2 regions of the Virgibacillus kimchii genome follow, and region 2 is predicted to be linked to the other one. Evidence: predicted binding sites of a transcription regulator. Region 2 holds the regulator's gene; the other holds the start of a gene.
The links. Region 2 encodes NrdR, which represses ribonucleotide reductase genes. Its sites were predicted from a motif close to AACACNATATATNGTGTT; they were not measured.
Positions count from the first base shown of each region.

Region 1: the regulator NrdR is predicted to act here: its motif matches at 10,940-10,957, upstream of ACZ42C_RS05225 (vitamin B12-dependent ribonucleotide reductase).

Region 1 is NZ_AP043951.1:1,025,185-1,040,663, forward strand. Features, by position in the region: gene spoIIIAE (stage III sporulation protein AE) at 1-1,173, opposite strand, end outside; gene spoIIIAD (stage III sporulation protein AD) at 1,233-1,622, opposite strand; gene spoIIIAC (stage III sporulation protein AC) at 1,629-1,835, opposite strand; gene spoIIIAB (stage III sporulation protein SpoIIIAB) at 1,857-2,369, opposite strand; gene spoIIIAA (stage III sporulation protein AA) at 2,314-3,285, opposite strand; gene efp (elongation factor P) at 3,547-4,104, opposite strand; gene ACZ42C_RS05200 (M24 family metallopeptidase) at 4,134-5,195, opposite strand; gene ACZ42C_RS05205 (YqhR family membrane protein) at 5,306-5,821, opposite strand; gene ACZ42C_RS05210 (SA1362 family protein) at 6,171-6,554, shown strand; gene ACZ42C_RS05215 (patatin-like phospholipase family protein) at 6,592-7,488, opposite strand; gene mntR (transcriptional regulator MntR) at 7,591-8,010, opposite strand; gene ACZ42C_RS05225 (vitamin B12-dependent ribonucleotide reductase) at 8,266-10,827, opposite strand; gene ACZ42C_RS05230 (rhodanese-like domain-containing protein) at 11,250-11,624, shown strand; gene gcvPB (aminomethyl-transferring glycine dehydrogenase subunit GcvPB) at 11,812-13,275, opposite strand; gene gcvPA (aminomethyl-transferring glycine dehydrogenase subunit GcvPA) at 13,268-14,617, opposite strand; gene gcvT (glycine cleavage system aminomethyltransferase GcvT) at 14,644-15,479, opposite strand, start outside.
Region 2 is NZ_AP043951.1:1,307,140-1,322,618, reverse strand. Features, by position in the region: gene ACZ42C_RS06795 (IS4 family transposase) at 1-435, shown strand, start outside; partial or broken gene ACZ42C_RS06790 (zinc finger domain-containing protein) at 602-994, shown strand; gene coaE (dephospho-CoA kinase) at 991-1,590, shown strand; gene ACZ42C_RS06780 (glyceraldehyde-3-phosphate dehydrogenase) at 1,762-2,793, shown strand; gene ACZ42C_RS06775 (cytosolic protein) at 3,106-3,486, shown strand; gene nrdR (transcriptional regulator NrdR) at 3,516-3,986, shown strand; gene ACZ42C_RS06765 (replication initiation and membrane attachment family protein) at 4,014-5,357, shown strand; gene dnaI (primosomal protein DnaI) at 5,379-6,308, shown strand; gene ytxC (sporulation protein YtxC) at 6,878-7,735, shown strand; gene thrS (threonine--tRNA ligase) at 8,226-10,169, shown strand; ribosomal protein L20 leader region at 10,261-10,390, shown strand; gene infC (translation initiation factor IF-3) at 10,453-10,962, shown strand; gene rpmI (50S ribosomal protein L35) at 11,086-11,283, shown strand; gene rplT (50S ribosomal protein L20) at 11,332-11,688, shown strand; gene ACZ42C_RS06730 (hypothetical protein) at 11,922-12,542, shown strand; gene ACZ42C_RS06725 (DUF1294 domain-containing protein) at 12,580-12,858, shown strand; gene ACZ42C_RS06720 (TVP38/TMEM64 family protein) at 12,923-13,495, shown strand; gene ACZ42C_RS06715 (sigma-w pathway protein ysdB) at 13,532-13,924, opposite strand; gene ACZ42C_RS06710 (dUTP diphosphatase) at 14,149-14,634, shown strand; gene ACZ42C_RS06705 (M42 family metallopeptidase) at 14,708-15,479, shown strand, end outside.

The DNA of each region.
Region 1 (15,479 bases), 280 kb from region 2:
ATTGCTTGCTGCCACTATAATGACAATAGATAAGAAAAACATAAAAGATACCGCCAATAAAGACGCCAGAATATATATAATATAGGTACTTATAGTATTAAGTACAGTTATCACCGGGCCGCCTCCAATGGGCTGCAGTACAGCAGCAGCTATTTTGTAAATAATCGCAATGGCAAAGATTTTAATTGCCGGAAACATAGCAAAAAAAATAATAATAATTAAGCCGACAATCCCGACTGCGTTTTTCAGCAGTAAGGAGGCACTTAGAATGGTATCTGCAGCATCGGTAAGTGTTCGGCCGATCACAGGAATAAAGTTGCCGGTAATAAATTTGGCGGTTTTCATTGCTATTCCATCCTGCACCGCACTTGCTGCACCCTGGACTGAAGTCACCCCGAGAAAAATAGTCAGAAATACGCCGAGCACAGCCAGGCTTACAGACTTAAACAAACCGGCCAGCTGTGTGATTTTATAATTTTCACTGAGACTGCTGACAATCAGCATTAAAGCTGAAATAAACAGGAATGGCAAAACGATGGTTGAAACCAAAACCCCACTTATATTTACTAAAAAGATAATAATGGGGTGAAAAAAAGATACGGAAACAACATTTCCAAAAGATGCCATAAGGCCCAATATAAGAGGCAGAAGAGCAATCATAAAACTGCTCATGGTGTTAATTGCTTCCTGGGCATAGCTTGCTGCCAAATAAAAACTGTTTAAAGCAATAAAAATGAGGACAATATATACTACAAAATAAGCAATTCTGCTTACTGCACTCCGTTCCAGTGCATGATGCATCGTTTGCAGGACAACGGAAAATAGTGTAAGCATTAATAAGGTGCCAAGCAATTTTCCGTTTAAAATTAATTCATGAAAGATAAACTCCAATAATCCAACCATCATACTGTAAAATGAAAAGTCACCATTCGATTTAATCAGATCATATACACTGTTTCTTTCAATTTCAGGAAGGTATCCGCCATATTCGTTTACAAGTTCATGCCAATAATGCTGGACATCATCCAGGTGAATTTCCTCCAATAATTCTTCTTCCAAATTATGCTCCTCTTCAGAACGATCATCAGTCGTTGCAGCAAAGATATGTGTTTGTCCAAAAAAGGTAATCAGCAAGATGAATAAAATAGTAATCCTTATGCTTTTACATATCATTCACCGTCATTTCCCCTTTCCGTTTTTATCACATATCCCTGGTTTATAACACAAAAGGTTTATCCAGGCAGGAAACTGAGTATTGCCTCTATCACTGCAGTTATAATTGGAACGGCTAATATTAAAATAAATATCTTACCTGCCAGCTCAATTTTTGCCGCTACGGAAGAAAGTCCGGCATCTTTTACAATACTTGACCCAAGATCTGCAATATAAGCTATCCCGATGATTTGTAAAATAGTCTTCATATACATGCCTTCCACATTTGCCCTTTGCCCTAAGGTTTCAATCAGATGAAAGATAGCTCCAATCTGCTGCATAATTGATAAAAAGATGATAACTACCATAATAATAATGATGTAAAACGCGAAAGAGCTATTTAATTCCTTCGTAACAACATAAAGAATACTGGCTATAATCCCCAATGTAACAATTTGTAAAATTTCCATGGTGCATTACCCTTGGAATAGAAAAACAGATCTAATTTGCTGAAATAGATCCGACAAACTATTTACAACGACTACTAGTACAATAATAAATCCAATTAATGTTGCAAACTGAGCTATTTCTTCCTTCCCCATTTGTTTCAATATGGTGTGGATCAATGCCACAATAATGCCGATCCCGGCAATTTGAAATAAAATAGAGGCATCATTAAACATGTAGGGTAAGCTCCTTTCCTGCTAGATAAGCAATAGAACAATAAATAATCCGCATAATATCCCTAAGCTTTTTGCCATTTTACTGTATTTAAATTGGTTATCCCTTGCATTTTCCAGTTCTCTGTCAAGGTGATGAACGGCCAATTGAATATGTTTTTGTTGCTGCTCCACATCATGCTGGCCCAGTGTCCGTCCGAATTGACGCAGAATTTCCGCTTCATTATTGCCTAAAGAGGAAATTACCATTAAGTGTCGAACCTGAGCTTCCCAGATTTCATAAAGGCTATTTTTCTCCGTATTCATTGTTGTATGAAGCGATGTGAAAAAAGTCTGTACCGGTTCCGGTATTTGATTGCTGATATTGTAAAAGGCATCCTGCAATGGCAAATGACTATAAACGATTTCAGCCTCCAAAATCTGCAGTGCATTTTTTAACTGTCTAATATGCTTTGGTCTGGTCGTCAGACGATGACTCCATTCAAACCCTACCCAGGTGGTTGTCCCTACGAAAAGAAGTGCTCCAATCCACTGCATCAGGCAGGCACCCCGATCTCAATAAATTTTCTTCTTTATCATAAATCCGCTGAATACTTCCCGGCTTTTGAGCTTTGTTCAGCAAAACAAACCTTTGGAATATTTTCTGTTCGAATACATGCTGTAACACCGGACGCTTCTTCAACTCGTCCACAGATTTTCCATGTATGGTACAGATTACGGTAACACCTGCATTAATTGCTTCCAACAGTGCCTCCACATCTTTTTTACCGCCTATTTCATCCACTACAAGCATATCGGGCGACATGGAACGGATCATCATCATCATTCCTTCCGCTTTTGGGCAGGCGTCCATTACATCCGTTCTTGGTCCTAAATTATGCTGGGGAACCCCTTTTATGGAGGCAGCTATCTCGGAGCGTTCATCAATAATTCCCACTTTTTTCCCAGGAACTCCCTTTCTTCCTGAAGAGACGATTCTCGCTATATCTCTTATCAGGGTGGTTTTCCCTGTTTGCGGTGGGCCGATGATTAGCGTATTTACATACCCATGATGATATATATAGGGTATAATCGGTACTGCTGCTCCAATTTTTTCTTTCGCGATCCGAATATTTAAAAATGTAATATACTGGATTGCCTTTACTCTTCCTTTTTCTGTTGTGACTTTTCCGGCTAATCCCACCCGATGCCCTCCCTCGATTGTCATGTATCCTTCCCTGAGTTCATTTTCCATCCGATAGAGGGAATGTTCACTTAATTGATTAATAATAAAAATAAAGTCGTTTTTATTCGGTTTACATGAAGACAGCCATGCACTTCTGTCATTAAAGATAAGTTCTATCGGCTGTTCGAGGCGCATTCGAATTTCCTGCAGTTCGTCCCAGCGCGTCTTGATTTCTTCCTGAATCACCTTTTTGAAAGGATCGGGAAATAACGATAAAATTGCTTCCATAACCTGTCCCCACTTTTAATAGATACTTAATAGTAAATGTATGTTGTCCAATAAAAATTATGACCTCATCGTTTTAAACAAGAAGGATAAAAGGCAAAATAGGATTGGCCAAAGCATTTATGTCCGGATATTATTTTGTAATAAATCAATTAAACCAAGTGAAATAAAGCTATATATGAAACAAGCTTAATTTGAAAATATTGGAAACTAACAATCACAAAAAAAACAGTCCTTCAATGAGGACTGTTTCTTGTTTAACTATTATGCCCTGGATACATATTTCCCTTCAGAAGTACTGATCACGAGCATATCTCCTTTATTAATGAAAAATGGGACTTGAACTGTCAATCCAGTTTCCAGCGTAGCGGGTTTGGAGCCGCCGCTTGATGTATCCCCTTTTATTCCAGGCTCTGTCTCTATAACCTCCAGTTCCACATTCTTGGGCAATTCGACCCCCAATACTTCCCCTTCATAAACAAGAACGGAAACCTCCATGTTTTCTTTCATAAAATTTAAGTTCTCTTTCATTTGATCTGTTGTCAATTCAATTTGTTCATAGGTTTCCGTGTCCATAAATGCATGTGAATCACCGGAAGCGTACAGGTATTGCATTTTTTTATTTTCGATATGTGCCTTCCCTACTTTTTCCCCGGCACGAAAGGTTTTTTCCTGTATGTTGCCATTTCTTAAATTGCGCAGCTTGGAACGGACAAATGCTGCTCCTTTACCGGGCTTGACATGCTGGAACTCCATAACCTGCCAAATATCATTATCTGTTTCAATCGTCAAACCTGTTTTAAAATCGTTTACTGAAATCATGTACATACTCCTCTCTACCTAATTGATCATTAAACATATATTAATTCTTTAGAAGAAAATGTCAGACGTTCATTACCTGTCTCCGTAATCACCACATCATCTTCAATTCTGCATCCGCCCACTTCAGGGACATATATACCTGGTTCGACAGTTACAACCATGCCGGGCTGCAGTTTTTGATCCGACCGGAAGGAAAGCGAAGGACCTTCATGTACCTCCATACCCAGGCCATGACCGGTAGAATGGCCAAAATAGTCCCCGTATCCTTTCTCCTTGATGTAATCTCTTGTAAGGGCATCCGCTTCTTTTCCTGTTATACCAGGACGAAGACCGTCCACACCACGCCTTTGTGCTTCCAATACAGTGTCATAAATCTTTTTCAGTTCTTCATTTATTTCCCCAACTGCCAGAGTTCGTGTTATATCAGAGCAGTACCCCTGGTACAGCGCACCGAAATCCATGGTAACGAGCTCACCGGATTGAATTTCTTTTTCCGAAGCGACTCCATGGGGAAGTGCTGAACGATAGCCGGAAGCAACAATAATATCAAAGCTGGAAGAAACGGCTCCGAGTTTTCTCATGAAGAATTCCAGTTCATTTGATATTTCTATTTCTTTCACTCCGGGTTTAATGAATGATTGAATATGCTCAAAAGCATCATCTGCAATCTTGGCAGCTTTTTTCATTATTTCCACTTCATCTTTATCTTTAATTAAGCGAAGTGTTTCTATTACCCCACTGATAGGAACCAGATCCACATCAAGCATTTTATAATAGTTTTCATACTTGCTGTAGCTTACATGGTCCTTTTCAAATCCAAGTCGTTTCACATTCATTTCTTTTAATTGATCTTTAATTTCCTGTTCCAGCAATTGTTTATGTTCCACAATTTGAAAATCCTTCACTTGTTCAGCCGCCTGCTCCGTATACCGAAAATCCGTAATAAAACGGGCGTCTCCTTCTGTTATTAAAGCGGCCCCGGCAGTTCCGCTGAACCCGGTAACATACCTTCTATTGATGGAACTCGTAATTAAAATTCCATCCACCCCGTGCTGATCAAGCGCTTCTCTCACTTTATCCAATATTGCCATGAAATCATCCTTCCCATTTCCAATATCTACATGCCGATTTAAGTTTATCATAAACGATTTCATTTGGATAACGATAAAGTGCTGCTGTCCGTATAGATCGTTTCACTTTTTTATCCCTGCACTTGCTCCTTATTTTCTTTTTCCTTTGTATCATGATAATCATAAGCAATGGAATAACCAATAAAAGTACCATATAAGATAAATAGACACGCAGTGGAAACCAAAGTGTTGATCTCCAGATCCGTAAAGATGGGAATATTAGGAAACAGCGGATGTAAAACGAAAAAAATTATCCCCCATAGAATAATGCCAAAAATAACTCCCGTCCAAATCGTATACACTTTCCTGAGAGTAATATAAAAAATAAAGGCAATCAACAGGGATAATAATCCGATGATGATAATGGTGATTGCATCGCCAAGCCATCCCTCAACCCATGGTGCCCGAATCCATGACCGCAAAACAAAGGATTTAGGAGACACCTCCGTAAAATTAAAATAATACATGATTAATCCGGCAATTCCCGCAGTAATGCCTCCGGTAAATCCGGTAATCATTGCTCTTGTTATCAAAGACAGGGGTTCCTCCCGCTTATTTTGTTCCGTTTGATTCTGTTGTTCCTTCATAATGGTCACCTCCAATTTATAGTATGACCATTATTTGTTAAAACAATGAGTTTCCCGGACGAATTATTATGCTATAATATTATTATATTCGTGAGCTGAAAATTTTCTAAAATAACTATTATCTGATATTATATATAAAAATACATTTCCTGCATATACAAAAGCATATAAGGGTATCATTAAAATATGAAGACGAGTTATTTAAATTTATTAAAATAAGGTGTAAAAATAGGTTAAAGTGGTATATAAAACATAGAGCCTGTTCACCTTCATGCTCTTGTTGTTAATCTTAATTATACTATAAGAAAATACTGTTGAAATGATTTATTAAAGAAAGGAGGGCTTTTTCATGTCCAGTAATAAATTAGCAACATTGGTATATATCATCATTGGTTTAGCTGCTATTGGTTTAGTTTCCCAACTACTCACGAATACAGTAGGCTTTCTGACGAATATATTAGTCATGCTTGCCTTCGGTCTGGCCATTTTTGGGATCATTTACTTCGTGTTTCTCAGAAAAAAATCTCCTTCCAATGACGCAAAAAAGTATAAACAAGCGGTTAAGCAATCAAAGGCAAAATATAAAAGTCAAGAACCGAGTCGTGCCATGATGGCTAAAAATAAAAAAGCAAACACATCGTTGCAGTCCCGAAAGAAGCTTCATAAACGGGCTTCTCATCTGCGGGTAATTGATGGAAATAAATCAAATCCAAAAAACCGGGCTTCTTTGTAAGCCCGGTTTTTTTTAGTAATATAATCGTAAACCGTATTTATTTTGGCCAGTTTTTTAAAAATGTATCTGTGTATTCCCTACCGGTTTGAATTAAACAATCAGTTGTATTTTTATTAATTGAGAAATCAGTCGTTCCGATATCTTCCACAGGAATGAAAATAATATTTTGCTTTTCGGCAGTGGATATATACCTTGTATCGTGCGCTTTCTTCATCGTTGAGAACAATGCCTGGAACATATGGAGGGCGTTTTTTATTTTATGGGGTTGATGATGTTCGTCCATGGAAGTGCTTAATTTCACTCCCAGAATGGGCCTGTCGCGTTTGTATGTACCTTTATCAAATATCCAAAGCGGGAAGTTGCTTAATAATCCTCCGTCAACTATGATGCTTTTTTTATTTGTATTTATTCCCGGCAGCTTTTTTGGCATGAAAAAATAAGGAAAACCGGCGCTCATTCTTACTGCTTTAGCTACAGGAAAATACTTGCCGTTAATACCGTAAATCCTGTCCAGATCATCAGGAATAACCACTAGCTTGCCTAAGGAAAGATCGCTTACCACCACTTTTAAATAGCCGGGCTTTAAGTCATTAAATGTAAAAATGTTCTTTTTTGCCATTTTTTCGTATAACCATGATTCCAATTTGTCTCCACGATTGATACCCAGTTGAAAATATAAAAAGAACCATTTACTGAAAGGGAGCAGCTTTGTAATTTTCGGTGGGTCGGCGAATTGCTGCAGATTTACATCGTCTAATAAGTTTTTGATTTCTCTGCCTCGGTAATCCGCTGCTATAAAAGCAGCTATAATAGCTCCTGCCGATGTACCGGCCACACGTTCCAACTGCAGTTTTTTATTTTCAATACTTTCCAGTGCACCTATAAATGCATAGGCCTTTACTCCCCCACCTGAAAAAACCCCATCAATTTTCATCTGTTATTCTCCTCGTTGGCTTTTTTATATTTGTAAGCTTAAGGAGAATGATTTAGAACAATAAAAAATGTAGGTTAATCCGTTTTTGCCATTTTCCTTTTATCATTTCTCGCTTTCCATCTGAATTTTTCTTAAGTAATCTATTCTTGTCTCATCTTCTTTAAAGTAGTTTACAAGGTCACCAATCCGGTCAATCGAGTTCCAGCTTAAATGATGTTCAATACCCTCTACGTCTTCATATATATTTTCTTTATTTACACCAATGATTTCAAGAAATTCTTCTAGCAGCTCATGACGGAAAACAAGCCGTTTTCCTATCTTATTTCCTTTAGGTGTCAGGATAAGCCCTCTGTACTTTTCATAATTTAAATAATCGTCCTTGTCCAGCTTTTGCACCATTTTTGTAACAGATGAAGGGTGCACCTGCAGCGCTTCTGCGATATCGGATACTCTGGCATATCCCTTGGATTCTATCAGATTGTATATTTGTTCTATGTAATCTTCCATACTTGGTGTAGGCATAGCATCTCCTCATTTCAATAATTTTTATCAAGTGCAACATTGTTGCTGTCTCGAGCATAACGTAAAAGCTTCCTTTAAACAAGTATTTGCTGTGAACACGGCCCTGATTTTACAACAAATACATCAATTGCTCAGATGGGCAGCATGAATGGGATATACTTAAATGCCCAAAAAGAAAAGAGGCAACCTCTTTGCTTCAAACCCCCACTTTGCTTTTGGTTTGACACAATTGGCATTGCCTCTTTTAGACGCTTATTACAGCCCGCATTTCAGCTGGGCATTACAGTTTGTACAGGTATTGCATCCGCCGATATCTTCTATGCTTCCTTCTCTGCAGACAGGGCAGGTGTCACCAATTTCAGAACCGATGGTAACATCTGTTTTTTCCAATTCCTGTATTGTATCCATCAATACAACCTTTGGAGAATCCGACTTTTCAAACAGCTCTGTTTGCTCCCCAAAGGAGTTTTCTTCCGCTTTTAAAGTCAGGACCTGCGTATCACGGCTTCCATCAACATAAACGGTCCCGCCTTTTGCACCACCGTTGTAGAGACGCTGGTATACATTTTCCACCTGCTCCACAGAATAGCCTTTTGGTGCATTTACTGTTTTGGATATGGAACTGTCGACCCAGCGCTGAATGACACACTGTGTATCAGCATGTGCTTCCGGCTCGAGATCCATGGCAGTTATAAACCAGTCCGGTAGATTATCCGGATCTGCCTCCGGATTATTGTCCAAGTATTCCTGAACGATATCTGCTTTTACTTCTATAAATTTGCCGAGTCGGCCGCTTCTGTAATAAGAAAAGGAAAAATATGGTTCCAACCCCGTGCTGACACCTACCATAGTACCGGTGCTTCCCGTAGGGGCAACAGTTAACAGATGGGAATTTCGGATTCCATGTTTAATTACACCCTCTCTTATATCCTCAGGCATTTTTTTCATATAACCGGTATTAATGAATGCTTCACGCAATTCTTTTGTTTCTTCTTCTGTATCGCCAACCAGGAATGGGAAACTTCCTTTTTCTTTTGCCAGTTCAATGGATTCTCTATAGGCAGTAGTTGCAATCGTTTCAAATATTTCATCAACGAGCTTATTACCTTCTTTTGATCCATACGCTGTTTCGCAATATATTAATAAATCGTGAAGCCCCATTACACCAAGGCCAATTCGTCTTTCACCAAGTGCCTGCTTTTTATTTTCTTCCAGGAAATACGGAGTTGCATCAATCACATTATCCTGCATGCGCACCCCGGTTCTCACTGTCTGCTTTAACTTTTCTGTATTAACCTGTTTTGTTGCTTTATTTGCCATCTCGGCCAGGTTAACGGCAGCTAAATTACAGACAGAATAAGGGGCGAGCGGTTGTTCCCCACATGGGTTTGTTGCTACTACCTGATCCCCATATGCTTTGGCATTTGTCATGTCGTTGGCATTATCAATAAAGAAAATACCGGGTTCTGCAGAATAAGTGGCACAAATATTTATTAAATTCCACAGTTCTTTCGCTTTTACACGTCGGTATACACGTACACCGTAACCCATTTCTTCCCATTTTCTTACATCGCCAACATCATGCCATTTTTCATTATATGCTTCCATTTCTTCCTTCGTATAATTTTCCACGTCCGGGAACCGAAGATCGTAATAATCATCATTTTCCACTGCTTCCATAAATTCATTGGTTAGGCACACAGAAATATTTGCGCCGGTCAAAAACTCCGGATTGTGCACGGAGTATGTTCCGCCCGTCCGCAACTTTTCTTCTGCTTCCCCGATGGCAGCATTTGTAAAACCTCCGGATCCGGGCATATTTCTATAATTGACGACTCCCTGGTAAAGGTCCGCTTCCGTATCCGTTAATGGTGTAAACTTCAGTTTTTCTTTTGCCATTCGTCTGATTTGTTCATCCTCTGTATTTTCGATCAGGAAGCGTAAAATTCTTGGGTTTTGCATTTTGGAAATAATGAATTCAATAATGTCCGGATGAGAGTCCACGAGCATGATCATTTGAGCTCCACGTCTTGAACCACCCTGTTCAACCAAATGCGTAAGTTTTGCAATATCATCAAGCCAAGATACAGATCCGGAAGATTTTCCGTTTACCCCTCTGGCCAGTGTATTCCGCGGACGGAGTGTAGATCCGTTTGTTCCCACTCCCCCGCCTCTAGACATAATTTCCATTACTTTTTTCCGGTGGTCGGAAATGCCTTCACGGGAATCCTTAATATATGGCATGACATAACAATTGAAATAGGTTACTTCCGTATCAGCGCCGGCACCATAAAGGACCCTTCCTGCCGGGATAAAGTTCATATTGCTGAGTTCATCATTGAATTTGCTGAACCATTCCTGCTGCTTTACTTCTGAAGTTTCTACAGCGGAGAGTCCCTGTGCATTTCTTTTTGCAATTTGTTCATAAAAAATTTCAAGTGGTTTATCAATCACATCGAGCTTGCGTTTTACAATCCCTGTTTTGGCTTCCTCATCCTGGTCCAGAACGGATACATACTCACTGTCCACTTGTATTTCCGCCTCTTTATTAAACCAGTCAATCGATTTTACGAATCCAAGCCCTCTGGCGGGGAATTTAGGGTCAGCTTTTACTGTTAATACAACAAAATCCCCTTCTTTGAGTGTTTTCTTTTCCGTGTCCTTAAAGGCATACCGATCGAGCATAACAAGGCGGGATACCCCTTTATGACTTAATTTCATATCTTCGGTAATAGGGTGTACCTGCGGAAATAGTTTAATATCCTGATTCAATGCTTGTACATTTATACGCTTGTTGGCTTCAACAATTGTCGACATATGCACACTCCTTTATTGGTTATCATTGTCTAGTTAGTGTTTTTAACCGTTTAGTAATACATTACCACAATTAATCATTCCAAAACAATATATTGAATTATTTTTTATGAAGAACACTATATATTGTGTTTAAAAGCAAATTTCAATGGTTCTGTCAAAAAAGAAATTCCATGATATTCTATGTAAAACGATGATAAAGTGAGCTTAAAGTCTCAATTAATTATAAAAGAGATTTTTTTGCAAAGATTGGGTGGTGGACAAATTTTGTTATTCTATTATTGCCTCTCAATGAAATCTGACTTTTATCCACTAAAAAACGAGGCAGACAGAAAGTAATTGTAGCACATAGATAAAAGTTTTGAAAAATAATAGGCTTCATCCTATAATGGAAATACAGGCAGTTAAATAAATGGGGGAAATGTATGGAAATTCTTATCTTGGCACTTGTAATTTTTATAGCAGTAATGGTTTTTCGCTATTATAGACAAAAGAGTTATTTAAAAGTTTTAACTGAGGATCAATTTCGGGAAGGCTATAGAAAAGCCCAATTAATTGATGTGCGGGAACCGCAGGAATTTGAGAGAGGGCATATTCTCGGAGCCAGGAATATTCCTGTTACCCAGATGAAACAACGTTTGGTGGAATTGAGAAAAGACAAGCCGGTCTATTTATACTGCCAAAGAGGTTCCAGGTCCGCCAGAGCAGCACAACTGCTGCGAAAAAAAGGCTATGAGGATATAAATACACTCAAAGGCGGATTTAAAAAATGGACAGGGAAAATAAAAGTAAAAAAATAAAGATTCAAAAACTCCTGAGCTGTTCATTAGCTCAGGAGTTTTTTGTTTAAATTTTTCCGGTTGACCCGGAAAAATTTTGTTAGCTGTACTTCGATTTACTTTTAACAGTTATGTGCAGATAAACATCCAAATTACGACAACATGAGTTCAATCTTTTTCATGTTTTTCTTTCTTCCATTCGCTAAAGTTAGCCTTCTAATTGAGCGCGTAAAACCGGTTTACGTGATGCAGTTGCTTCGTCCAGGCGTTTAACAGCTGTGTGATGTGGAGCTTCTTGAACAATTTCCGGATTGTTCTTCGCTTCATCCGCAATTTGAAGCATGACATCGATGAAATGATCCAATGTTTCCTTCGATTCAGTTTCCGTAGGCTCGACCATCATAGCTTCTTCTACAATTAACGGGAAGTAAACAGTCGGCGGATGTATTCCCAGATCCAAAAGACGTTTGGCGATATTTAATGTCTTTACGCCAAGTTTCTTTTGTTTATTACCAGACAGGACAAACTCGTGTTTACAATGTTGTGTAAATGGAAGTTCATATTCTTTTTCAAGGCTGCGCATCAGGTAGTTTGCATTAAGTACAGCATACTCACTGGCTTTCTTTAACCCTTCTGCCCCCATGGTACGGATATACGTATAAGCACGAACATTAATACCAAAGTTTCCGTAGTAACCTTTCACCATACCGATGGATTGTGGAAGGTTGTAGTCAAAATCATACATACCATCATTTTTACGTATTACCGGTTTTGGCAGGAACGGTGCCAGTTCTTCCGAAACCCCGATTGGACCGGAGCCAGGTCCGCCGCCCCCATGTGGTCCGGTAAATGTTTTATGAAGGTTCAGGTGTACTGCGTCAAATCCCATGTCTCCAGGTCGACTATAGCCCATAATAGCGTTTAGATTGGCGCCATCATAGAATAATTTACCGCCCACACCATGAACTATTTCTGCCATTTCAACGATTTCTGTTTCAAATAAACCTAATGTGTTTGGATTTGTTAACATCAATGCTGCTGTATTTTCACTTACTACACGTTTTAGATCGTCAACGTCAACGAGTCCATTTTCATTTGACTTAACTTCAACAACCTTAAATCCGGCAACTGCTGCAGAAGCAGGGTTTGTACCATGTGCTGAATCAGGAACAATAACTTCATTCCGATGGTGATCACCATTCGCTTCGTGAAATGCTTTAATCATCATGAGTGATGTCCACTCACCTTGTGAACCGGCAGCTGGCTGTAAAGTAATTTCATGCATTCCTGTGATTTCTTCAAGATGTACTTGCAAGTCATACATCAATTCAAGTGCACCTTGAATTGTTTTTGGATCCTGATATGGATGGATATGACTAAATCCGGGAAGTCGGGCGATATCTTCGTTAACCACTGGATTGTATTTCATTGTACAAGACCCCAACGGATAAAATCCGGAAAGTATACCGAAGTTGCGATTGGACAGCCCAGTGTAATGCCGCATTAATTCCAATTCATCAACTTCAGGAAGTGCCGCATCAACTTGACGTATATATGTTTCCTCAATTTCTTCTTCAAGGTTGACTTCAGGAACATCAAGTGCTGGCAGATTATAGCCCGATCTGCCTTCCTTGCTTCGTTCAAAAATTAATGGAAAGTTTTCTTTAGCCATTGATATCCCCCATTTCTTTTACGAATGCATCGATTTCGTCTTTGGAGCGGATTTCAGTAGTAGCGATCAGCATATGGTTTTCTAATTCCGGATATACTTTGCCAAGATCAAATCCGCCGATAAACCCTTTCTCAAATAACGCCTTGTTTACAACATCAACCGGCTTGGACAGTTTAATTACAAATTCATTGAAAAATGTACCATTAAATACAGCTGGTAAGTTAGCTGCTGCCAACTTTTGTTTGGTATATCTTGCCTTTTGCATATTTAACTTTGCCATTTCTTTCACACCGTTCTTACCAAGAGCACTCATTGCAGCTGAACTGGCCACAGCATTTAAGGCCTGGTTGGATGTAATGTTAGATGTTGCTTTCTCGCGCCTGATATGCTGTTCTCTTGTCTGTAATGCTAAAACAAACCCACGTTGGCCATCTTCATCAGTTGTTTGACCAACAAAACGTCCTGGTACTTTACGCATTAGCTTTTTAGTCGTTGCAAAGTAGCCGCAATGCGGTCCGCCCAATTGCGCCGGAATACCAAATACTTGTGTATCCCCAACGACAATATCAGCTTCAAATTCTCCTGGAGGCGTTAAATACCCAAGAGAAAGAGGGTTACTGGAAGCAATAAACATGGTTTTCTTTTGCGCCTTTATAAGTTTATTTATTTCTTCCAGTGGCTCGATCTGACCGAAGAAGTTAGGATATTGTACTAATACTGCAGCAGTATCTTCATCAAGCTCCTTTTCCAGATGTTCAAGGTCAGTAACACCGTCCTTGTAATCAATCTCTACAATTTCAAGCTTCTTCCCGTTTGCAGCTGTTTTAACAAGTTGACGGTGTTCAGGATGTAAGGCAGCAGAAACGAGTACTTTTTTGCGTTTCGTCTGGGCTGTACTCAAGTGCACAGCTTCAACTACAGCTGTTCCCCCGTCATACAAAGAAGAGTTGACGATAGGCATGGCAGTTAATTCAGAAATCATTGTCTGGAACTCGAACATAGCCTGCAATTCACCTTGTGTAATTTCCGGCTGGTAAGGTGTGTAAGCAGTATAGAATTCCTGCCTGGAAATAACATGGTCAACGACGGACGGAATATAATGATCATAAACACCAGCGCCTAAAAAAGAACGATATTCTGTTAAATTAGCATTTTTTCCTGCCATTTCTGTCAGTTCTTTTTTCAGCTCATATTCACTGGCTGGTTTTTGAAGGTTTAATTCCCTCTCCAGCCTAACTTCTTTTGGAATATCTGAAAACAGTTCGTCTGTAGATGATACGCCGATCTTTTCCAGCATTTCCTTTTTATCGGTTTCGGTCATCGGCAAATAACGAAATTCCATTTTTTTACCTCCCTAATTTAAGCGATCTATTTTTTTAAGAATGGTGTTTCGATTACTTTCGCCATTAATTTTCTTTTTCTAACCTTTACACTAAATTCAGTTCCTGGTTCTGCATAAGATGAATCCACGAGAACAAGGCCGATGTTTTTTTTCAGTGTCGGCGATTGTGTTCCGGAAGTAACGAACCCTATTTCCTTTTCTCCATCCAATATTTCATAACCGGTTCTCGGAATTCCTTTATCAATCATCTCTATACCTGCCAATTTCCTGTCAGGGCCATTATTTATTTGTTTTTTCAAGATTTCTTTTCCAATAAAATCTTCATCTTTATTCACTTTTACAGCAAAGGCCATGCCGGCTTCCACAGGTGAAATACTTTCTGAAATCTCCTGGCCGTATAATGGAAGGTTTGCTTCAAAACGCAGGGTATCCCGGGCGCCTAAGCCTACTGGTTTCAACCCCTTACCCTCACCTGCTTCAAGAATCATTTTCCAGAGCTCTCTGCCGAGGTCTTTGTCTATATAAATTTCAAAACCATCTTCGCCGGTATAGCCTGTACGGGAAACTAAAGCAGGAGAATTCAGTGTACCGAATACAACTTCCTGATTGAATCGGAAAAACCTTATACTCTTTAGATCCGTTTCTGTTAACGATTGCAAAATAGCTTCTGCTTTTGGTCCTTGCAGAGCAAGCTGTGCATAGTCTTCCGAAACATTTTTTATTTCTACCTCGTCTTCTGTGTAATCATTATTCTTAAGAAGCCATTCATAATCTTTTTCTGTGTTTGCCGCATTTACAACTAGTAAATAATCGTCCTCCCCTATCATATAAATCAGAAAATCATCAACAGTTCCCCCGTTTT
Region 2 (15,479 bases):
AACCAGATCCGAATTGTGTGTAACGATGCAACCGTCGGTGCACAGGAAATCAGTGATATTTACCGGCATCGCTGGCAAATTGAATTGTTTTTCAAATGGATAAAGCAACATCTGGTTATCAAAAAACTGTATGGAAAGAGTGAAAACGCTGTATACAATCAAATACTAATAGCTATGATTACTTTCTGCCTAACCCTGTTAATGAAAAACAAGTTGGGCTATGAAGGAACTTTAGTCGAAATGTTGCGTTGGACCCGTGATTTCTGGTCACAATCCATGACATTTTTTATTTCCGAATTATTCAGGAAACCAGAACGATCATCCAATGGACGACGAAGGCTGGACCACGAAAAGGTTTTTAATGAAACCTTGGCACAATACGAATCAGAGGAGGTTTTGCACTTAGATGATCTAAGCTACGATCCAGTTAACTAATAAATATATAAAATTCTAAAAATGGATGAAGGGCTACCTTTAAAGCCTATTAACTTTTTTTCTCGAATAAAACTAGGTATTTATCAGAAAATTGAACTAAATAACTGAAGCTACCAAATTTATTGATTGACATTGTTTTTACTTTTTAATGCAACGCTAGTGAAATAAATTAAAGAAAACGGATCGGGTTATAAAGTCAGTATTACTGGACCAGACAGTTGTTGCCGGACTTGGAAATATCTATGTAGATGAAACATTATTTAAAGCAGGTGTTCATCCATTAAAACAAGCAAAAAAACTGACACAAAAAGAAATTAAGAAAATCAGAAAGCATGCCATTGAGACTTTGGACGGTGCAGTAAAGCAAGGCGGAACGACAATACGCTCCTATGTTAACTCACAAGGAGATATGGGGATGTTCCAGCAGGAGCTTTTTGTCTATGGTCAGGAAAATAAAGGGTGTAAAGTCTGCGGCCAACATATCGTCAAAATGAAAGTGGGCGGAAGGGGCACCCATGTTTGCAATAAATGCCAGAAGCTGAAAGAGGTGAGAAAATGACCCTTGTAATTGGTTTAACCGGCAGTATAGCTACTGGAAAAAGCACTGTTTCCCTCATGTTTGATGATTTTAACATACCAGTTATTGATGCGGATAAACTTTCCAGAGAGGTAGTAAAACCCGGTGAAAAAGCGTATAAAGAAATTATTGATGCGTTCGGAGAAGAAATTTTGAGAGAAGATAAGACGTTGGACAGGGAAACGTTGGGGCAAATCGTGTTCGCGGATGAGTCAAAGCGAAATATATTAAATCAGATTGTACATCCGGCAGTCAGAGAAAGAATGCTGGAAAAACGGGATGATTATATTAAAAATGAAGAAAAGTGCATTGTTCTTGATATACCTCTGTTATTTGAAAGTAAATTGACCCAGTTTGTCGATAAAACGCTTGTTGTCTATGCAGATGAATCAGTCCAGCTGCAACGGCTGATGGAGAGGAATGGCTATTCGGAAGATGAAGCCATGCAACGGATCAAGACCCAGATTCCTGCGAAGGAGAAAGCGGAACTGGCGGATAAAGTAATTAATAATAATGGAAGCAAGTTTGATTCCTTCCGGCAGCTGGAGTCGATTTTAAAAGACTGGGAGATTATATAAAAAAGGAAATCCGTCTGTACAGGCGGATTTTTAATACCATCTTATGTCTTTTTATTCAAAAAATATAAACATATATAAACCTGGCAATAAAACGTACATTTTCCGCTAAATATGTTATACTAATTACAGGAAAAACAGAAAATGAGTGTAACATATATGGGAGGATTTGCGATGAATAAGACCCGGATTGCTATTAATGGATTTGGCCGCATCGGACGAATGGTGTTTCGCCAGGCTGTAGTGGATGAAAAATTTGAAGTGGTAGCGATAAATGCAAGTTATCCTGCAGAAACGCTGGCCCATTTAATCAAATATGACAGTGTCCATGGCCGCTTTCAGGGGGAAGTGAAAGCGCTTGAGGACGGACTGGAAATTAATCATAAAAAGATATCGATTGTAAATTCCAGACAACCGGAAAAACTGCCCTGGAAAGAACTTGATATCGATGTTGTTATTGAAGCGACCGGCAAGTTTAAGACGAAGGAAAGTGCCGGACTCCATATGGAAGCCGGGGCGAAAAAAGTTGTTATTACCGCACCTGGAAAACAGGTGGATAAAACCATCGTAATGGGAGTAAATGAGGAGACTTTCGACCCCGCTCAGGATGATGTTATTTCCAATGCATCCTGTACAACCAACTGTCTGGCACCAGTTGTAAAAGTACTGGATGACAATTTTTCTATTGAAAACGGTTTGATGACCACCGTCCATTCATTTACCAATGACCAGAAGAACTTGGATAATCCCCATAAGGATTTGCGCAGAGGAAGAGGGATGACGCAATCAATCATCCCTACATCGACCGGTGCAGCAAAGGCGCTTGGGGAGGTGCTGCCGCATTTAAACGGCAAACTTCATGGAATGGCGCTGCGTGTCCCGACACCTAATGTGTCATTGGTTGATCTGGTTGTTGATGTAAAAGAAACAGTAACACCTGAAAAAATTAACGAAGTCTTTAAGCAGGTATCCAAAAATGAATTAAATGGTATCATTGATTACAGTGATGAGCCACTCGTTTCTGTTGATTACACGACCAGCGAATACTCAGCTGTCATCGATGGATTGTCAACGATGGTAATGGAAGGTACGAAAGTAAAAGTATTGGCATGGTATGATAATGAGTGGGGATACTCCAGACGTGTACTGGATTTAACCAGGTATGTCGGCAGTTATATGCATCAGAAACACGCAAAAATTTCATAACTCTTTATCGTTTAAAAGATGAGGTACATCAATTACTGGTGTACCTTTTTTATACGTTAAAAATACAAAATCCCGGTAAGTGTTTATGGTGGGACGAGGAACTGTTGAACCGTAGCACTTAAAAGCTTTACAAGTGCGAGATTTTCCAAAGCATTAGAGAATAGAATGTAATGCTGTGTAACCAAGGTTTCAGCCAATAAATAATATAGTGGGTTATATGATGATAAAACAGACTTTATATTTTACGGATAGAGGATTCATTGGAATCGTGGTAAAATAGATAAAAGAGAATGGAAATAGGGTGCTGAAAATATGTCTTTTCGTCATTTTTTGCTTAAGTATCTCAGCAATAACCATGAAACCAAGGATCGACATTGGGATCCTATGCTGAGAACAAGGTATTATAAAATAACAAAGGAACAAGGTTTTGATCTCCTGGAAGATATGGTGGAGAATAGTACGGAATATAAATTAAATGCCATTTCAAAAGAACATGGAGAAATGAGTTTTTATATTACAGGAGGAAAAAAAACTTTTATTGTAGCTACCGTCATTATGGTACGGCCTTTCCGGACAGCCATTGATTTTTCAGCAACTGCCGAGGGTGTGATGCCTTTTGATTTCGGGCACAATAGAAGGGTGATCAGCCATTTATACGAACGATTGGACAAAGAATTACCCCCGGCTGATTAAAGGGGTAGAAAATAATAGGGGTGGAACAAGTGAGATGTTCAAATTGCCATAATAAAAGTACAAAAGTTCTCGATTCCCGGCCAATTGAAGAAGGACAGGCTATCCGCAGAAGGCGGGAATGCGAAGAGTGCGGGTTTCGTTTTACTACTTTTGAACGAGTGGAAGAAGTACCTTTAATTGTTGTAAAAAAAGACGGGGCGAGACAGGAGTTCAGCAGGGAAAAACTGGTCAGGGGCTTGATCAGAGCCTGTGAAAAAAGACCGGTTCCTTTGGATAAAATTGAAGAAATCGCGCTGGACACGGAAAAGGAATTGCGGAATAGAGGAAATGCGGAAGTGGACAGCAAAGAAGTGGGAGAAATTGTCATGGACCGTCTTTCGTCAGTAGATGAAGTGGCCTATGTCAGATTTGCTTCCGTTTATCGTCAGTTTAAGGATATCAGTGTCTTTCTTGATGAACTGAAGGATCTGATCAAAACCGATTCAAAAAATGATTCTTAAATCGCGACTAAAAGGGGTTAGAGAAAAATGAAAAGTATTGGAAAAATATTACCGGTTGATGGATATTACGCATCCATATATGCGGATTTACCTTTGGATTATACCCAGTCTTTAACCCATTTATATCAGCCGCTTATCGGAAGCAGAGCTGTTACATTATATCAGACACTGCTTCATGAAATAGATTTGCAAGTGGAACAACAGGCACAGACTCACCATACATTAATGAATTACTTAAACCTCCCCCTGGATGAAATATACCGCACCAGGGTAACCCTTGAGGGGATCGGTTTATTAAGAGTATTTGAGAAACAGACAGAAGGCAAACGTATATTTATATATGAATTACAACCGCCATTTGGAACAAAGGCCTTCTTCACGGATGCCATGCTGACACAGTTGTTGTATCATCATATCGGAGAGGCGAAATTCTCCAGATTAAAGAACTATTTCTCACCCGCGCCACTTCATAATCGCGGAAAAGAAATTACCGCCGGTTTTCATGAAATATTTGAAACGATTCAGCCAATGGTGCCGCCTGAAGTGATCACAGAAAACAATGTGCAGGGTATGGGAGATGAAACCGAGGTTGATTTTTCCTGGCTTGAGCAAATGTTAAAACAGCGGATGATTCCTGCCCATCGGGTACTTTCCAAAGATAACCGGAAAATAATTGCACAAATGATGCAACTGTATGAACTGGAAATGTTTGAAATTGAAAAATCGTTGCAATGGGCATTAACTGAAGAAAATGAGTTACATATAGAAGAGTTTAAAACTGCCTGCCATGATTTATTTAAAACAAAAAATAATGGAAAAACCATTAAATTAACTGAGAAGGAAACAACTGGCGATCAACAAATGTTGGAAAAGCCTGTTTCCAAGGAAGAGCAGCTGATTCATGAACTGGAAACCATTTCACCAAAGCAGCTGCTTGAGGACTTATCAAAAGGGAAACAGGCATCTGAACAGGATATGAAAGTCATTCGGGAGGTAATGGTTTCACAGGGGTTGCCTTCTCCGGTAATGAATGTGCTTATCCATTATGTGTTGCTGCAATCCAATATGCGGTTATCCAAGGGATATATGGAAAAGATAGCCAGTCATTGGTCAAGGGCTAACTTATCGACAGCCAAAGAAGCGATGCGCTTTGCCAAAAAGGAAAAAGAAAGATACCGGAACAAACAGAAGACAAGGACGAACAACTATTATAAAAAGCCGGTATCAACCGAAGTTGTCCCGGATTGGTTTAAGGAACGGAAACAAAAGCAGAAAGCACCGGAAATCAAGCGGGAGACAGCCGATGTGAAACAGGAACAAAAAGAGATTGAAGCGTTGCTGCGTCAGTATTCAAGCGGCAGCAAAAACTAATCGTTTTTAAGGATGGTTTTGATGAAGCCGGTACAATCAACGTTAAGAAAATGGATGGAAAAAAACGTGAACTTCCAGGAGAACTATACGAAGGTCAAGCAGGAAATTCTGCAGGACCCTGATATCAAAGAATTTTTATCTTTTCACCCTGAGTTAACGGATAGTGAAATTGAAAAAAACCTGATTAAGTTACATGAATTCAAAACGCAGTCCAAACAGTGCAGTGACTGTGCGTCTTATGGTTCCTGCATAAATATGATCCAGGGGTATTCTCCTATTCTTGAAGTAAATAACGGAGAAATACATTTATCCTATGAAAAGTGCCATAACAGGGTGGATGAAGAGAATAAACGAAAGCAACAAAAACTCGTCCAGAGCTTATATATGCCAAAGGAAATACTAAAAGCAAACCTTGCTGATATTGATAGTGGGGATCCGCAAAGGAATGAAGCGATAAAGCAATTAATTTATTTTGTGGAGCAGAGTAAGTCCGGCCTCCCGGAAAAGGGGATATATTTCTATGGCCCATTTGGTGTGGGGAAAACATATTTTCTCGGTGCATTGGCAAATAAATTAAAAGAATTAAATATTTCTTCGTCCCTCATATACATGCCGGAATTTGTTCGGGAAATGAAATCGTCATTAAAAGATGATTCCATCAATGAAAAAATAGACTTTTTTAAACGGGCGGATGTGCTGATGCTGGATGATATCGGAGCAGAAATGCAATCATCCTGGTTCCGGGATGAAATCCTCGGATCTATTTTACAATATCGAATGATGGAAGGCCTGCCGGTTTTCTTTACTTCCAATTATAGTCTGGCACAGTTGGAGGATCATCTTGCTTCCACTAGAAGCGGAATTGAAACAGTAAAGGCCGGACGTATAATAGAGCGGATCAGGCAGGTGAGCAGAGAAGTTAAACTGTTTGGGAGTAATAGGAGAGAATAATAAATATCTGCTGCACACATAAGCATATATCTGGAACAATATTTTAAGAGGCTGTGAATAATATTTAATTAACAAGAAGCAGAAATTTAGTATACTTATTTGTTCCGACAACCAACTTCGCTTTCCAGTACGAGAGGCTGGGACTTGGAAAGCGAAGTATATTCCCGGAGCGGCCGGTGATACTCTATCACCATGATTTGTTTGGATTTTCTGCTGGACGTTAAAGTTATGTCCCAGCCTCTGTGCTAAAATGTAACTCCCATTGGCGGTTTTCTCTGTTTCTCTTTGCCTTGAGAAAAAACTGTTCTCACCCTGAGGACCCGCAATAATTCTCGTCAGCATTTCATTTTCAAAGAGTCGCCGAGTATGTTCGGAACTCATGTGTAAATCATCGCTACGTGAGTAATTAAAACCACGTCAAACCCGCCTCCTTCTTTTGCCTATGATTTAGAAGAATCCTCTTTCCGACTCTAGCTGTAAAAGTTTTTACTAGTTTTTCGGTTTATTCATTTTTAGCCACTTTTGTCCATATAATGTAACAGTTTGGTGTTGGGCGAGGGTGATGATTTTTGCTGAAATTTTTTTTTGAATCAAACAAAGAAGTCATTCGTTTTTGCGAGGAGATTTTCCATTACCATAAAGAATTTGAATTAACCTGGAAAACGGATGACACATGGGGGAATCAAATACAGTTGGAGGAGAGGATGCCGAAAAAGGAATTTCTTAATGTGGTTACCCAGGCGATGGTAGATGTATTTCTGACATTCCGTTTAGGGAAAATGATCGATGGTATTATTGGAGACTATTATTATTATACAAATCCTATCGAGAGGGAGCGAATACAGGACCTTACCCGGTGGATTATTTCCGGAGAAGATAAAGACAGCCTGAAAATACGTAAAAACAAAGATCCAAGTGAATTAATACACTCTTTATTTATATCAAATATAAAACATACTGCGGTTGTACATTTTGATTCACTTGTAAAATTTTGCCTCAATCCTTTTAAAGATCAACTCATACATTATGTAGGACTGGCAATTGATGAGTATAAACGGGAAGAGGAACATCAGGAATTTGTTAATGTACTTCGGAATTATATCACCAAAAAACAGTCATCTGTCCCGCTCATATATATGCTCCAGGGTGATCCTTTTATATTCTTTAATGAACATGGGAAACCTTTTTCTAATAAGGAATTAAGGGAACGGATGCAAAACGAGGCATTGTATATATTTGGATTGGATGAAAATGAAATGAATCTGGCACCGCTCATTGCCATGGCGCCGGAAAAGATAAAAATTTATGGAAATGACCCTGCTGAACCGAAGACATTGACGATCATCAATATCTTCCAGGAAAAAGCAGCCTTTAAGGATATTCGTTATTTCCCTTTTCCATATAAAAAAATGAATGATCAGAAATAACACTTGATTTTCATTAAATGTAAAGCTATAATACGAATTATATTATATTGCTTGGCAAATTGGATAAAAGAAAAGTGATGACAAGGACAAAATTTTTTGGTAAATATACAGTCCAGAGAAGGAGGCCAAGGCTGGAAGCTTCCCTGTATAACCAATCAATTACCACCTTGGAACTCTGCTGGGGATTGTATTGAAACAGCAGCGTCTTATCTTGCGTTAAAGATCATGAAGCCGCAAATTTTGCGGGAAATTGGGTGGAACCACGACGTCTCAAGCGCTCGTCCCTTTGCAATGAAGCAAGGGGGTGGGCGTTTTTATTTTAGTCTATTTTCCAAGACTTTTGTTTCGATGCGGACATTTCTGCAGAACCACATATGTAGCATTTAAGGAAAATGTGACAAAAAGGCTGTCAGGGTTCCTGATTATTAAATAGCTTTTTTAGGACAGATCACTTTTTCAAACAGTATTATAAGAATGAGGAGTGAAGATGATGGCAGAAGAAATTAAAATTATTTTTCCTGATGGGGCGGAAAAGGACTTTCCCGCAGGAACGACTGGAGAAGAAATTGCGGCAAGCATTTCACCCGGACTGAAAAAGCAGGCACTTGCCATTAAGCTGGACGGGGAGGAAATTGATTTAAAACGAGGTCTGAATTATGGCGGTAAGCTTGAAATCATTACTTACAAAAATGAAGAAGGTATTGATATCATGCGGCACTCCACCGCACACCTGATGGCTCAGGCAATTAAGCGACTGTATAAAGATGTGCGGTTTGGCGTAGGTCCGGTAATTGAAGAAGGCTTCTATTATGATATGGATATGGATCATAAAATAACACCTGACGATCTGCCGGAAATTGAAAAGGAAATGAAAAAAATTGTAGATGAAGCACTGGAAATAAAACGCCTGGAAGTGAGCAGGGATAAAGCTAAAGAAATGTTTAAGGATGACCATTTAAAACAGGAATTGATTGACGCCATCCCCGAGGATGAACAGGTTACCTTGTATGAACAAGGAGAGTTCTATGACCTTTGCCGGGGGATTCACGTACCCTCAACCAATAAGATAAAAGCTTTCAAACTGTTAAGCATTTCCGGCGCTTATTGGAGAGGGGACAGTGATAACCAGCAGCTCCAGCGGATATATGGTACAGCCTTTGAAAAACAGGGGCAGCTCGAGGAGTATTTGCGTATTCTCGAGGAAAGAAAGGAACGAGATCACAGGAAGCTTGGAAAAGAGCTTGGTATTTTTACCGTTTCTCAGGATGTTGGACAAGGATTGCCGATGTGGCTGCCAAAAGGGGCAACGATTCGCCGTGAGATCGAACGATATATTGTCGATGTTGAAGAGCGCCTGGGCTACGATCATGTCTATACACCGGTACTTGCAAATGTGGATCTTTACAAAACAAGCGGTCATTGGGATCATTACCAGGATGATATGTTCCCTACGATGGAAATGGATAATGAAGAACTTGTGCTTCGTCCAATGAATTGTCCCCATCACATGATGGTTTTTAAAAACCAGTTGTGGAGCTATCGTAATCTGCCGGTCCGGATTGCCGAACTGGGAACCATGCACCGCTATGAAATGTCCGGTGCTCTGGCAGGACTGCAGCGTGTACGTGCCATGACATTGAATGATGCGCATATTTTTGCCCGTCCTGATCAGTTAAAAGAGGAATTTATCCGGGTAGTGGAGCTTGTTCAACGGGTTTACAAAGATTTTGGTATAGATGATTACTATTTCCGCTTGTCCTACCGGGATCCGGAAGATAAAGAAAAATATATTGACAACGATGAGATGTGGGAAAAAGCGGAAGGTATGTTGAAGGAAACGATGGAAGAAATGGATCTGGAATATGTGGAAGCATTAGGTGAGGCTGCTTTTTATGGACCTAAATTAGATGTCCAGGTTAAAACGGCCTTAGGCAAAGATGAGACTCTTTCAACGGTGCAGCTTGATTACCAGCTGCCTGAACGTTTTGATTTAACTTATATCGGGGAAGATGGAAAAGAACACCGTCCGGTTGTCATTCACCGTGGAGTAGTATCAACTATGGAACGTTTTGTCGCATTTTTGATTGAAGAATATAAAGGGGCTTTCCCGACATGGCTCGCACCGGTACAAGTAAAAGTCATTCCTGTTTCACCGAAAGCACATTTGGATTATGCGAAAAAAGTGGAAGAGCAGCTTCGCTTTGCTGGTGTAAGGGTGTCAGTGGATGAACGGGATGAAAAAATTGGTTATAAAATCCGCGAGGCACAAACGCAGAAGATACCTTATGCTCTCGTTCTTGGAGATAAAGAAATGGAAGAAGAAGCCGTCAATGTTCGCCGTTATGGAAAGAAAGAAACGGAGACTTTGGGATATAATGACTTTGAAGCAATGATTAAAAAGGAAATTACAGAAAAGGCACTGTTAAAATCATAGACGTTTGGTCAGTAAGTGGTGCTGTTAAAAGTTGTTTGACACAAGTTGGAATCCATGATAAGCTATATTAGTTAATAAAACTGAATGATCTTACGACAAGTAGAAGCACCCGCTTCTCACCTGATCAACGCTAAAGAAGCAGTTGGCTGGTCAAAACATCTTTTGATTTTTAACTATGGAGATAGGTGGGTGCATTCGTGTGCCCGCTTTTTTAATGGATAACTTTCACTTGTCAGGATCAGATTCAACAATATTTGGAGGTGGCTTGGCTATTAGCAAAGATATGAATGTTAACGAAAAGATTCGTGCGAGAGAGGTACGTCTCATTGACTCTACAGGGGATCAACTCGGGGTGAAATCAAAACAGGAAGCCCTGGAAATTGCCCGGAAGCGTGATTTGGATTTGGTGCTCGTGGCACCCAATGCAAAACCGCCGGTATGCCGGATTATGGACTACGGGAAGTATCGTTTTGAACAGCAGAAAAAAGAAAAAGAAGCCCGTAAAAAGCAAAAAGTAATTAACGTTAAAGAAGTTCGTTTTACGCCCGGTATCGGAGATCATGACTTCGAAACAAAGCTGAAAAATGCAAGGAAATTCCTTTCCAAAGGGGATAAAGTAAAAGCAGCAGTAAGATTCCGTGGCCGTGCAATTACCCACAAGGATCTCGGCAGAGAAGTGCTGGATCGATTTGCTGAGGAAGTAAAAGATATTGCAACAGTGGAATCCAAGCCGAAAATGGAAGGCCGCAATATGTTTATGATGATTGCACCTGTCAAAGATAAAGACAAGTAATCTACCGGCAAATATAAAGGTTTATTCTATTATCTGTATAATTGCAGCCAGGGCTTTCGCCGCTTATGAGTGGTAAGCTTGGTATTTGAGGAAACAATTTAAGTTAACAAGGAGGAAATCAATATGCCTAAAATGAAGACCCACAAAGGTTCTCAAAAACGCTTTAAAAAAACAGGAACCGGAAAACTGAAACGTTCACATGCGTACACAAGCCACATGTTTGCAAATAAATCACAAAAACAAAAACGCAAACTGCGCAAAAGTGCAATTGTGTCTTCCGGAGACTTCAAACGTATTAAAACAATGATGCCTTATAAATAAAATAAAACGAATGAAATAGATTTTGATTTGTATTAGGAGGGAATTATTATGGCACGTGTAAAAGGTGGAACAGTAACGCGCAAACGTCGTAAACGCGTCCTTAAACTGGCAAAAGGTTATTATGGTTCGAAGAGAGCGCTGTTTAAAACAGCGAAACAGCAAGTAATGAAATCAGGTCAATATGCATACCGTGACCGCAGACAGAAAAAACGTGATTTCCGTAAATTATGGATTACACGTATTAATGCTGCAGCACGTATGAATGATCTTTCATACAGCCGTTTAATGCATGGATTGAAAGTGGCGGGCATCGAAGTAAACCGCAAAATGCTTTCTGACCTTGCAATTAATGACGAAAAAGCCTTTGCTCAGCTGGCAGATAAAGCAAAAGAAGCTTTAAAATAAGATATAGTGTATTAATTAGGCCAAATCCTGTATAGTGCTTGGAAGGATTTGGCCTTTTTATTAGGTAGAGGGTTGGAAAAAATGTGTGAATTGGAGCAATTTACGCCAGCAAGCAATAAAACAGTTATAAATTCCGGTAAATATTCACCGGCAGGAGTTTAATCCAGATCTCTAACTTAAGAATGCACATGGAAATATTCTCAAGGACAAAATTGTCAGAAGCAGTGCTTCAAATGTCCACGAGAAGTGTTCTCAAGGACAGAAATGTCAGAAGCAGTGCTTCAAATGTCCGTGAGAAGTGTTCTCAAGGACAGAAATGTCAGAAACAGTGCTTCAAATGTCCGCGAGAAGTGTTCTCAAGGCTAGAAACGGGAGAAGAAGAGGTTCAAATGTCCGCGAGAAATATTCTCAAGGACAAAATTGTCAGAAGCAGTGCTTCAAATGTCCGTGAGAAGTGTTCTCAAGGCCAGAAACGGGAGAAGAAGAGGTTCAAATGTCCACGAGAAGTGTTCTCAAGGCCAGAAACGGGAGAAGAAGAGGTTCAAATGTCCACGAGAAGTGTTCTCAAGGACAGTGTTGTCAGAAGCAGTGCTTCAAATGTCCGTGAGAAGTGTTCTCAAGGACAGAAATGTCAGAAACAGTGCTTCAAATGTCCGCGAGAAGTGTTCTCAAGGCTAGAAACGGGAGAAGAAGAGGTTCAAATGTCCGCGAGAAATATTCTCAAGGACAAAATTGTCAGAAGCAGTGCTTCAAATGTCCGTGAGAAGTGTTCTCAAGGCCAGAAATGGCAAAAGCAGTGGTTCAAATGTCCGCGAGAAGCATTCTCAAGGACAGAAACGAGAGCTGGAAAATAGGCTTTCCAATATAAATGTGATACGGAGGGATTAAGTAATGAATAATCTATCCATGCTTCTTTTCTACATAATTGCAGTTAACGTATTGGTCTTTATTATCATGGGTGTCGACAAGAGAAAAGCAGTAAAAAGAAAATACCGTGTCCCTGAACGTACTTTTTGGATGCTTGCGGCATTAGGAGGTTCACTCGGTGTGATGTTCGGTATGAATTTTCATCGTCACAAAACACGACATACTTCATTTAAGATTGGCATGCCGATCATGCTCGTGCTAAATATCGTACTTGCAGGTTACTTGTTTAATTCCATGTCATAATAGCTCGTCTATTGTCATATACATGTACTGCAGTGCAAAATGAATGGTGTAAAGGAGGCAGGAAATGGAGTATGTAGGGGATTACCTGGTTGCGGTAATTGGTACAGGCGGTTTGTTGGCGCCCTTATTGTTTATTATTTTTCACTTGGTAAGACCGTTGGTGTTTGTTCCAGTTGTGTTTATCTGCATATCCGGGGGTATCTTGTTTGGACCTGTAGCCGGAACATTTTATTCGTTGATCGGCATCACGTTATCAAGCATTATTTTCTATTTTATAATCAGGTGGATGCCAAAGTCATATGAAAAGTTCATGTATCTGAAGCAGAAAATTATCGGTAAAAATACAGCCTTCACAACTTCGCAAATCGCTGTTCTCCGGCTTATTCCATTTATCCACTTTCATCTTCTGTCCATATGTCTGATAGAAGTCACTTCAGGATTCAAAGATTATACGAGAATGTCATTGTTATCCAATGCTCCACTGGCATTTGTTTATACGTCTGTAGGGGGATGGATATCCAACCTCACACCATTTTATATCTTTTTATTTCTGCTTATCCTGCTGCCGATTATTTTTATGCTAAGAAGAAAAGAAATGTATATTAAATGGAATGACTTTTTCCAGCTGAGTACGTAGTAGTCCTGCTCACCTGTGCATTAGCAGGTGAGCGTTTCACTCTATACTTGTAATCAGAAGTTGATTAATTGGATGTTTCCATTCAATTTTTGCATGTGGGTAGCGTTTTAGAATTTCGCTTTCCATGAAGTATAAATCATCCCGAGTAAACCCCTTTAATTCAAGGTGATCCCTTACTGTGACATGTATATCCACCACTTCAAAGGCGTTTTCCGTCGTCCCGAGATATTTCTCCCCGTCAAATAGACAACCTTTATAGACAAATTGCACATTTTTCTTGCTGTTTCCCGGCTCATCCAAAAAGAAAAATTCATTTGTTTCCTTGGCCAGTTTCAGCCGTCTTTCCGGATTGCGCAAATATTGTATCCACGTATAGATCAGGAATATGATAGCAATAAGTATAAGTAGCCGAAATAATATAACAATCATAGCAAACATGTCTCCCTTATACGCTTAAAATGAACAGCATTTTACTTGCATATGCGTATATTAACAAAAAGTAAAAAAGAACTCTGTATTTTAATTCCCCAATTCAGACTCTTTAACAACATAAATTTGTTATCTCTTACATACGTAGACATGGAGATAAAGGTTTCACAAAAAAATTGCAGTTTGTGTTACAATCGTTTAAAAGAAAAAGGGGGGAAGATGTCTTGGACTGGTCAGCATTATATAATATGCAGCGGGAATTGGACAACTTTATCGAATCCAATAATGATTTACATAATAAAGACGTATTTCAGGAAAAGTATTTGGCATTACTTGTGGAGCTGGGAGAACTGGCAAATGAAACAAGGTGTTTTAAATTCTGGAGCTCGAAACCGCCAAGTGAAAGAAATATTATTTTGGAGGAATATGTGGACGGGATTCATTTTCTTCTGTCCCTGGGAAATGAGATCGGCCATCAATATAAAAGCAAGCCGCATCCGGCAGGTGAAATTACTGTAACAAAACAGTTTAATCATGTGTTTGAAAGATGTGTCCAATTTTACAAACAACCCGGTGAAACAGCCTATGAAGATTTGATGGAGAGCTATTTGCAGCTGGGTGAATTATTGGGATTTTCTGCAACAGATATAAAAAAAGCATATCATGAAAAGAATGAAGTGAACTATAACCGGCAAAACGAAGGATATTAAGAAAGAAATATTTTGTAGTCCTGTAAAAATTCGTTATACTAAGAGGGGATAAAATAGAGGAGGGTTTTCGTAAATGGCAAAAACGGACGAAACATTGACGATGCTGAAAGATTTAACAGATGCAAAAGGAATTTCAGGACATGAAAAGGAAGCAAGAGATGTGATGGAAAAATACCTTGCCCCCTATGCAGATGAGGTATATACAGATAATCTCGGCAGCTTAATCGGAAAAAAAGCAGGTAATCCTGACGGCCCGAAAATTATGGTGGCAGGACACTTGGATGAAATCGGCTTTATGGTTACAAGAATTGATGACAAAGGGTTTGTTTATTTTCAGACAATCGGCGGATGGTGGTCTCAGGTCATGCTTGCCCAGCGTGTTACCATTATGGGAAGCAATGGGGATGTCACTGGCGTGATCGGTTCCAAACCACCACATATTTTAACAGCGGAAGCTCGCAAAAAGCCGGTGGAAATCAAGGATATGTTTATTGATATTGGTGCTTCGAGCAAAGAAGAAGCACTTGATTTTGGTGTGAAACCGGGAGATTCCATTGTGCCATACTTTGAGTTTACCAAACTGAAAAATGAAAAGATGCTGCTTGCGAAAGCATGGGATAATCGGATTGGCTGCGCCATTGCTATAGAAGTTTTAAAACAGCTGAAAGATGAAGACCATCCAAATGTGGTCTACGGAGTCGGTACCATTCAGGAGGAAGTCGGCCTCCGCGGTGCCCGTACTTCGGCAAATAAAATCCAGCCGGACATCGGTTTTGGCGTGGACGTGGGCATTGCCGGAGACACACCTGGTATTTCCGACAGTGATGCAGACAGTAAACTTGGAA